3 regions of the Chryseobacterium sp. GP-SGM7 genome follow, and region 2 is predicted to be linked to each of the others. Evidence: riboswitches for the same ligand, from Rfam matches in the RefSeq annotation. Region 2 holds a riboswitch; each other region holds the start of a gene.
What was found. Region 2 has a riboswitch for thiamine pyrophosphate ahead of thiM (hydroxyethylthiazole kinase). Riboswitches for the same ligand answer to the same signal wherever they lie in the genome.
Positions count from the first base shown of each region.

Region 1: another riboswitch for thiamine pyrophosphate. It lies ahead of pnuC (nicotinamide riboside transporter PnuC); the one in region 2 lies ahead of thiM (hydroxyethylthiazole kinase).
Region 3: another riboswitch for thiamine pyrophosphate. It lies ahead of ACOOWA_RS14995 (TonB-dependent receptor); the one in region 2 lies ahead of thiM (hydroxyethylthiazole kinase).

Region 1 covers NZ_JBMHFF010000001.1:1,737,725-1,741,007, reverse strand. Annotated here, with positions in the region: gene ACOOWA_RS07775 (TIGR01777 family oxidoreductase) at 1-420, opposite strand, end outside; gene ACOOWA_RS07770 (hypothetical protein) at 430-768, opposite strand; gene ACOOWA_RS07765 (HPP family protein) at 774-1,370, opposite strand; TPP riboswitch at 1,779-1,882, shown strand; gene pnuC (nicotinamide riboside transporter PnuC) at 1,910-2,506, shown strand; gene ACOOWA_RS07755 (hypothetical protein) at 2,642-3,283, shown strand, end outside.
Region 2 covers NZ_JBMHFF010000001.1:1,198,902-1,202,184, forward strand. Annotated here, with positions in the region: gene ACOOWA_RS05270 (TonB-dependent receptor) at 1-929, opposite strand, end outside; TPP riboswitch at 1,308-1,400, shown strand; gene thiM (hydroxyethylthiazole kinase) at 1,467-2,264, shown strand; gene thiE (thiamine phosphate synthase) at 2,261-2,896, shown strand; gene thiD (bifunctional hydroxymethylpyrimidine kinase/phosphomethylpyrimidine kinase) at 2,893-3,283, shown strand, end outside.
Region 3 covers NZ_JBMHFF010000004.1:29,536-32,818, reverse strand. Annotated here, with positions in the region: gene ACOOWA_RS14995 (TonB-dependent receptor) at 1-1,488, opposite strand, end outside; TPP riboswitch at 1,591-1,685, opposite strand; gene ACOOWA_RS14990 (WG repeat-containing protein) at 1,755-2,522, opposite strand; gene ACOOWA_RS14985 (bifunctional aconitate hydratase 2/2-methylisocitrate dehydratase) at 2,916-3,283, shown strand, end outside.

The DNA of each region.
Region 1 (3,283 bases), 540 kb from region 2:
AACAACTTCGCTCAGAAAGTCATTTCCTGAAGCATCATTTTCCGTGAAAATTTTATCGGTTGTCTTTGTTCCGTAATAATTAATTCCCGAAGCTGAAATAAAAGATTTTAGTCTTAAATTTTTCTTTTTTAATGAGTTTAAAATCAATTTTGCAGAATCTACACGGCTGGAAATCAATTCTTTTTTTCGGTCTTCTGTCCAGCGTTTTTCAGAAATATTGGCTCCGGCAAGATGAATAATGTGACTTACGTTTTCAAAAGCATTTTCATCAATAATGTGGTTTTCCAGATCCCATTCAAATTCGTTATCGGCTTCTTTTTTCCTTGTTAAAAATCGTATAGAATATTCGTTGTTCAGTTTTTTTGAAAGCACTCTTGCAATGGCTCCGCTTGCGCCGGTAATTAAGACAGTTTCTTTCATTTTACAAAATTAGTTTTTAACAATTAAAATAAAATCTTCTTCTAAAAGTTTGTAGCCTTGATCATAAACAAATTTATATTCCGACCCATTTTTGTAAACTTTTATATTTGTAAAATATTTAAAATCAAAACCTAAGCCATCTAATTTCGACTTGGCGATTTTTGTTTTTCCGTCAATATTAATCTCACTCAGAATGCGGTAATTTTTTCGGAGTTTATTGTTTACATTCCGCATCAGATTACTGGAGTCTTTGTTTTGTTTATTGTTAAAAGCGTTTCTGCAGGCATCGTTACAGAATTTTTTATCAGATCTTCCGATAATTTTTTCGCCACATTCAATACATTCCATAATAATTATTTTTTCAGTTTGTGTTCTTGTTTTTTCTTTAGCCGTTTAATAAATCTGCTGTGATTGGGATAACTTCTGTTTTTCGTCATATTATTAAAAACCAAAGCGACTAAAAGTAATATAAGACAGCCCGATAAAACAGGAGAAAGAACGTACCAATATCCTAACTCAGGTATTTTTCCAGTTGAGCTTACTGCAATTAATGCGGTTGCTCCTCCCGGTGGATGAAGTGTTTTAGTAGCTTGCATAAAGACAATCGATAAACCGACTGCTAATGGTGCAGAAATCCAGATAATATCCGGAACAATTTTAAAAACAGTCACTCCGATTATTGCTGAAATTACATGCCCGCCAATTAAATTTCTAGGTTGTGCAAGCGGACTCTGAATGGCTCCGTAGATTAATACACATGATGCACCAAAAGAACCGATTAAAAATATATTTTCCTGTTTAAATAAAAATTGTGACTGTAAAAACGCAATCAATCCAATTCCGAAAAAAGCACCCAGGAAAGACCAGAAATGTTCTTTGTAATCAACCAAGGTCTCTTTGTAAATTACGTATTTTGATACTCGTAGCGTTCTTTTAAAAGTCTTTTTCACAATAAATTTATTTGAAATTTAAAGATACGAAATATCCGTTTGCAAACGGATAAATTTCAGTCGGGAATAAGATTGTTGATAGGAAATTAATTCTAACGCTATGGTCGCAAAGAAAATTGATGTAAATTGAAAACATTTTCCGTTCGCAAAGGCACTTCGTTAAGCAAAGGGAATTGCGTTCATAGCTGAGTGAAACGCCCTTGCGAACGGAAAATATTCTCAAACATTAAAAAATCTTTGCGCTCATTGCGTTTAAGAATAATTATATATTTTCTGAACAATTCTATGCAATGATGTTGAGTTGCTTTCAGCATGACAAACAAACTGCTAATTTTTTTAATTTATAGAAATGTCTTTTTCGTTTTAAAAACGAAAAATTTTCATTTTCCAAAAAAAAGTCTCACATTTGCGCCATCAATGGGGTGCTGCAATAGCGGCTGAGATGATACCCGGGAAATTTTTCCACACCTGATTCGGATAATGCCGACGTAGGGATTTTTATGATATATCATCTCATCATTTAATTTATATAAGTTAATTTGATGCAGGAAATTTTACAACAGACAACATGGCAGGAATGGTTGGGTGTCTGCTTTTCAGTTGTTCAGGTTTTATTAGCCAGAAAAAACAATTCAAACAATTATCTTTTCGGGATCGCCGGAATTTCACTTTCGCTTTACGTGATGTTTTTCGCTAAATTGTATGCGGAATTTACCTTAAATCTTTACTATCTCGTCATGAGCATTTACGGATGGCTTTACTGGAAATTTGGTAAAAGGCACTCGGAAACAGTTATTTCTGAAACTACCACTCAGGAAAAATGGATTACTGCAGGAATTGTAGCAGGAACTTTTATTTTGTTCTGGTTTTTTCTCACGCAGTTTACCGATTCTGATGTTGCGATTCTGGATTCTTTAGTCAGTGCTTTTGCTTGGGCCGGAATGTGGTTGATGGCACGAAGAAAAATCGAAAATTGGGTTTTACTGAATATAAGCAACATTATTGCAATTCCTCTGTTGATTCACAAAGGGCTTTATCTGTATGCAGTTTTGACGGCTTTCTTATTCATCGTTGCTATTTCCGGTTATCTGGAATGGCGAAAAATCATTAAATCTAAAGATGTAGCTGTTGTTTAATAAATTTTTACTCACGCAGATTTAGCAAATAATGCAGATTCTTTTATCTGCAAAATCTGCTTAATTAGCGAGAGATAAAAAACAATCATGAGAGAGAATAATTATGATCAAAGAACCTTCAAATAAGATTTTATAATGTTTTCATTTCAAGAATTAAGAGAAAAAATGCACGGCGTTTCTGATGTTCCGTCTGAAATTATCAATCAGATTCATCAGGAAAGACTGCTTCAGATTTGGGTTCCAAAAGTTTATGGCGGATTAGGTTTGCGTTTAAATCAAGGTTTAAAAATACTTTTCGATTGGTCAAAGATTGACGGAAGTCTAGGTTGGATGTTGACTTTGTGTTCGGGAGCTAATTTTTTCTCAAGAAATTTAAAACCTGAAATTGCGAAAGAGCTTTTCTCCGATTCTAAAACCTGTTTCGGAGGAAGCGGAATGATTGGCGGAACAGCACAACAACAAACCGATGGAACTTTTCTGATCAACGGACTTTGGCATTTTGCAACCGGAGCACCACATTTAAGCCACTTTACTTTAAACGCTCAATTAACAGAAAACGGAAATCCTTTGTTGGACGGATCTGGTTCTGAAATAATTCGTTCATTTGTGATTTCTAAAAATCAGGTTGAAATTATTCCAAACTGGAAATCGATGGGAATGAAAGCAACCGGAACCTATTCTTTTAAAGTAGATAATGTAAAAGTTACTGAAGATTACAGCTTTATTTATGATAATTTTTTTACAAATGATGTCTTAGATAAAATTCCGTTCAGGATT
Region 2 (3,283 bases):
TTAATCTGATAATTGGCTTTTAAGTTTAAATCATAAAAATACAATTTGCTGTCTTTAAAATCATCGGTTGCTTTCAGGAAAACATCCGCATAAGTTCGTCTTCCAGAAACGATAAATGATGATTTTTCTTTCTGAATCGGGCCTTCAACGCTCAATCTGCTGCTGATTAATCCAATACCTCCATTGATGTTGTAATCTTTGTTGTTTCCGTCTTTCATTTTAACATCCAAAACAGACGAAAGCCGACCTCCGTATTGTGCCGGACTGTTACCTTTAATGATACTCACATCCTTCAGCGCATCACTGTTGAATGTACTGAAAAATCCCAGTAAATGTGAAGCATTATAAACTGCAGCTTCATCCAGTAAAATCAAATTCTGGTCGGTTGCGCCACCTCTTACAGAAAATCCGCTGCTTCCCTCACCGTTACTTTTAATTCCGGGTAAAAGCTGAATAGTTTTCATCACATCTTTTTCACCGAATAATACGGGAAGTTTATCGATTTGTTTGATGCTTAAAGTCTCAGTTCCCATTTGTGCAGAAGAAAGGTTTTTGTCTTTTTTTACTGCGGAAATAATAACCTCATCAATTTCTTTCACCCTGTCATTTCCTTCCTGAGTTAATTGCAGATTTAATTTTAAATCATTTTCAACCGTAATTTTTTGTTGGAAATCTTTAAAACCAGGATTAGAAACGACCAAAGTGTAAGAACCTTGCGGAAGAGAAAGCGAGTAAAACCCGTATTCATTGGCAATTACGGAAATTGTAGGATCTTCTGCGACTTTTACGGTAACTCCGAGAAGTAATTCACCGTTTTTCTGATCTTTAACTGTTCCGCTTACCGAAAATTTCTGCTGTGCAAAAATAAATGTACTGAAACAGACCGCAGCAATGGTTGTTGCGGCTTTTAAGGATGTTTTGTGTATCAATTTGTTTAGTTTATTATTTTAAATGAAGGATAAGTTTCTAATTTCAATTAATGATGTCAAATTTTAGTCATAGATTTGAGAAATAAAACCTTATAATTGCCTAAACAACGAGGTTGTCATCGATTTATTGTTTAGTTTACGTTAATAATTTTTAATTTTAAAAATCATATTTATTAGTAAATGCTTACAGTAAATCATTTCTAGATGAGTTTTATTAAATTCTGTAATTTTTGAGAACTTATAAATATGTTAGTTTTAAATATGGTTTAAGATGTTAATGATTTACTAATTATTAATGATTTATCCTTTGAATACCTAACTGAAAATCTTACATTACCATCAAATTTTTTCTTTTATACAAAACATTTGTATATTTGCTCTACGCTTTAGGGGTATTCTGAAAAGAATTGAGAGAGTCCCTTTGAACCTGATACGGCTCACACCGACGTAGGGAAAAGCAAGGATACATTGTTCTGTGATGTTTTCTTTCTTTATTCTGTCGTTTTCCTAAAGCATTTTTTTATAAAAATTAGTTTAATGGAAAATAATCTCTGGACTTACATTCAATCTGTAAAAAAACAATCGCCGCTTGTACACAATATGACCAATTTTGTGGTGATGAATAATACTGCCAATGCACTTTTGGCAGTGGGAGCGTCTCCGATTATGGCTCACGCAAAATCTGAGGTGAAAGAAATGGTTGCTATTTCAAATGCTGTAGTCATCAATATCGGTACACTCGATGAATATTGGTGTGAATCCATGTTGATTGCTGCAGAAGAAGCTCGTCGTACAGATAAAACCTGGGTTTTAGACCCGGTTGGAGCGGGCGCAACTTCTTTCAGGGATGAAGTTTTAGCAAAACTTTTGGAATTTAAACCGACAGTGATCAGAGGAAATGCATCAGAAATCATCGCTTTAGCAAAAGCGAATAAAACCATTACAAAAGGAGTCGACAGTACTGCAGAAAGTAATGAAGCAATTACTGCAGCAAAACTTCTTGCTGAAAACTATCAGTCTGTAGTTTGTATTTCTGGCGCAACAGATATTATTATCGATGAGAAGGAAACTTATTTTGTTGAAAACGGACATCCGTTAATGACTAAAGTAACAGGATTGGGCTGTTCAGCTTCGGCTATTATTGGAGCTTTTGCCGGAATTTCTGAAAATAAAACCGAATCAACTGTTGCAGCAATGTCACTTTTAGGAATTGCCGGAGAATTGTCAGAAAAGATTTCAGCAGGACCGGGAAGTCTTCAGGTGAATATTTTAGATAAATTGTACACTATTTCTGAGCAGGAGTTTTTTGAAAACGTAAAAGTTTCAAAAAAATGAGTTTGATAAAATCATTTCCTTATCAATTATATCTCGTTATTTCCGAAGAAGATTGTAAAGAACGAAATTTTTCAGATGTTGCCGAACAAGCCATTTTGGGTGGAGTAGACATCATCCAGTTGCGTGAGAAGAATGCTTCTGATTTAGATTTTCTTGATAAAGCAATCTGTCTGAAAGAAATTACCGACAAGTATAAAATCCCCTTAATTATTAATGATAATATATTTGTTGCTGAAAAAATTAATGCTTTTGGAATTCACGTCGGGAATAATGATATACAACCTTCTGTTTTAAGAAAAACTTCTTTCCAGAATAAAATGATTGGATATTCGATTGAATATTTAAGCCAGCTTGAAAACAATGAAACAATTCTTTCAGATTATTTAGGAGTAAGTCCGGTTTTTAAAACACAAACAAAAACAGATACCGTTACAGAATGGGGTTTGGAAGGTTTAAAGAAAATCAGAGAACTTACAGAAAAACCTTTGGTAGCAATTGGAAATATTCATTTTAAAAATGCAAAAGCTGTTATCGAAGCTGGTGCAGATTGTATCGCAGTCGTCTCGGAAATCTGCAGTGCTGAAAATCCTCAAAAAGCAGCTTTTAATCTGAAAAACGAAATTATAAAATGAAAAAATACAAATATCCATCAGTTCTTACGATTGCGGGTTTCGACGGAAGTGGCGGAGCCGGAATTCAGGCCGATATAAAAACCATTTCAGCTTTGGGATGTTATGCAACTTCAGTTTTAACGGCTTTGCCCATTCAAAATACACAAGGTGTAAGGAATATTTTCCCGATTCCTGAGGAAGTAGTTTCAGAACAGATAGAGTCTATTTTGGATGATATTTTTCCGGATGCAATTAAAATAGGAATGGTTCACACGTCCGAATTGGTAGAAACTATTGTAGAAACCTTAAGGAGATACAGAAAGATTCCCATCGTATTTGATCCGGTGATGGTAGCAACAAGCGGCCATCGGTTAATCGAGGAAAAAACGATTAAAACAATTATTCAAA
Region 3 (3,283 bases), on a different contig from region 2:
ATCGTGAAGACTTTCAGATTTCACATCATTATTTGATATTAAATCGTCACGATTCGGCTCGCGTTGCGCATGAGCGTAAGAAATAAATACTTTTCCGTTGCCTAATTTATAATTGATTCCGGCTTTAGGGTTGAAAAACAACCAGTTTTTTTTCAGATTCGCACCTTCATCATCACCTTCCATCAAAATTTTGGTATCGTAATCAATATTTCTTAATTGCAAATCTCCGAAGAATTCAAAATCATTTACTTTGATTAAAGCTTTGGCAAAACCGGCAATTTCATTCTTCACCGAACGATTTCGGTAATATTCATGTTGTGGAATTTCTGCAAAGAAAACATCTCTTACATTTCCGTAATGTCTTCCGTAATACTGGTTTCCGACAACCCCGAAATTCAAATCAAGATTATCAAACTTTCCGTATAGAGTAGAAACCACGCCGTAGAAATCATTATTCAGCCATTTTTTTCTGATGAAGTCTGAAGATTTATTTCCATTAAAATCAGGCAAATTATATCTTGCATAAGGATCGCCTTGTTTGTAATTTTCATAATAACCTCGACCTTTTGTGTAGTGAAACGTTGTTTCAAGGTTCCAATTCGTATTTAAGCCTTGTTCCCAAAGTAATTGATAGTGATTTTGTCTGTAATTATCAGTTTCGTTATCATAAAACCCTATAATATTTTCCCAGTTTGCATCATAGATTGCTCCTGATAAATTGGTTCTGGGATTGGTTTCCCAGGTTTGACGGTCAACACCGTTCCACGCCTGATACGTTTTTTCCTTTCCGCCAAAAGCCATCAGACGAAGTTTCGTTTTTCCTTCTTCAAATAATGCTGTGAAATTATAAGAATTCAAATCTGAAGCAGCTCTGTCAATATATCCGTCAGAATGAATAGTAGAATACCTTCCCATCACGGAAAGACGATCTTTCCAAAATTTTCCGGAACCGATTTCTGCAGAATATTTGTAGGTATTAAAAGAACCATAACTGTCATCTGTTTTAAAATAAAACTTGTCTTCAGGCTCTTTTGAAATCACGTTGATACTCGCTCCGAAAGCAGAAACTCCATTATTTGAAGTTCCAACTCCACGCTGAATGACAATTTGCGACGCTGAACTCGTTAAATCCGGAACATTCACAAAAAAAGTTCCCTGACTTTCTGAATCATTGAACGGAACACCATTCATCATCACATTAATTCCTCTTCCTGCAACCCCACGAATTCTAAATCCGGTGTAACCGACTCCGTTTCCTGCATCAGAAGTTGAGATAATTGAGGTTTGATTTTTCAAAAGAATCGGTAAATCCTGCCCAAGATTCCTACTGTCGAGATCTTTTTGAACATTGATGATTTCTTTGGCGACAGGAAGTCTTTTGGTGAAGTTTACAGCTTCAATTTCTCTGACTTTCAGAGAATCCGGGTTTTGAGTTTGTGCGAAACTCAAAGAACTTGCGGTAAGTCCTAAAAAAAATAATCCTTTCATTCTTATAAATTTTAAAAATTTAATGGAATAAAAGGGGCGATTATGATATCAGTAATGAGTGATTGGTAATAAGTAATTCTAATGGATTACTTATTGCTTATTACTCATTGCTCATTTAACTTCCCTAAACAGCATTACCTGTTCCAGGTTCATTGGGTATAATCTCAGCTCCAATCGGGGCACCCCTTTAATTTCAGCGGCAAAATTACAAAAAATATTTAAAACTGGATTAAGGAAAACATTTTCCTCTAAATTTTTATTTAAATCTAATACGAACGGTTATCAGAATCGATATAGTAGTAATTTTTATCATCTTTGGTAACATCAAACATTTTACCTAATTTCCAGCTGTAGTTTCTTTTTATATCTGAATATTCAAATGGAATGACTATTTTATTATTGATGTCAATCACTCCGAATTTATCGTTGTAGGTTGCAACAATCATAGGATTTGACACATCGTCGCCTTCCAAAATATAGAGATACTGATAACTTGGATAAATAGTGAATTGATTTTTATCTGACGCATTTTTAAATTTTGAATCTTCAATAATCCCGTATTTCCCGTTAAGAATATAAGCATGAAATAAAGGTTTTTTTAAATCATACGTACATTTTCCTAAATCATTATTGCTGTATTGATATACTTTTTTGCCTGATTTATTGATTCTAAAAGTAATTCCGCCTTTTTCAACAGTTGCAAAATCTACCGTGCCAAATTTCTTCGCTTTCTCATTAGGAGAATTTAAAAGATTGCAATCTTCACCAAAAAACATCACCAAATCATACTCCGGCAGAATAACAAATTTTCCTTTTTGATTAACAAAGCCAGATTTTCCGTTCTTTTTTTGCGGAATCAATAACGGTATATTTTCATTAACTATTGGAAGACCAGGAGAAACTTTCTTAGTTGTACTTAACTTAGAAATAATTTTTGATTTATTTAAAGAACTCTTATTCAAAGTTTTAGACTGAGAAAAAACAAAGTTTAAAAGTAAGAGCAAAAAACTCAACATCAATTTTCTTAAAATCATCTTTCGCGTAAATTTGTGCCAAAAATAGAAAATATAAAAAACATATTTATAAAGAATCTAAATAATTTAGCATAAGAAAAAAATTAAAATTCCGTATTTTTGGGAACATTTTTAAATGTACGATAATTTTAAAAATGTTTTAAGATCTTATACTTGATTTTTGTCATTTTAAATCTAATAAACGTTTTATCCGAAAAAGAATTTTCTGCGATACTGATTGCAAAGTGAATTCTTACATTTTCAGAGAAAGTCCTTTTTTAATATTTATCCATTAGGACAGATTATTATCTCACATTTTGAGAAATGTTGTAGATTATTCAGCCTGATTCTGCATTTTACAGATGTCTACTTATCAATAATCTACTTTAAACTTATAAAAAAGAACTTCTATTTATGAATATTTATCAGGATTACATCCAAGAAATCGAAGAAAGAAAAAGCCAGGGTCTTCACCCAAAACCAATCGATGGCGCAGAATTATTAAGCGCAATTATTACACAAATTAAAGATAAGAATAACGAATACAGAGCAGATTCTCTGAAATTCTTTATCTATAATACTTTACCGGGTACAACGTCTGCCGCAGGTGTGAAAGCTCAGTTTTTAAAAGAAATCATTTTAGGAGAATCCGTATTAGAAGAAATTACTCCGGCGTTTGCTTTCGAGTTATTGTCTCACATGAAAGGCGGTCCTTCCATCGAAGTATTGTTGGATTTAGCTTTAGGTAACGATCCTGCAGTTGCTAAAGAAGCTGCAAATGT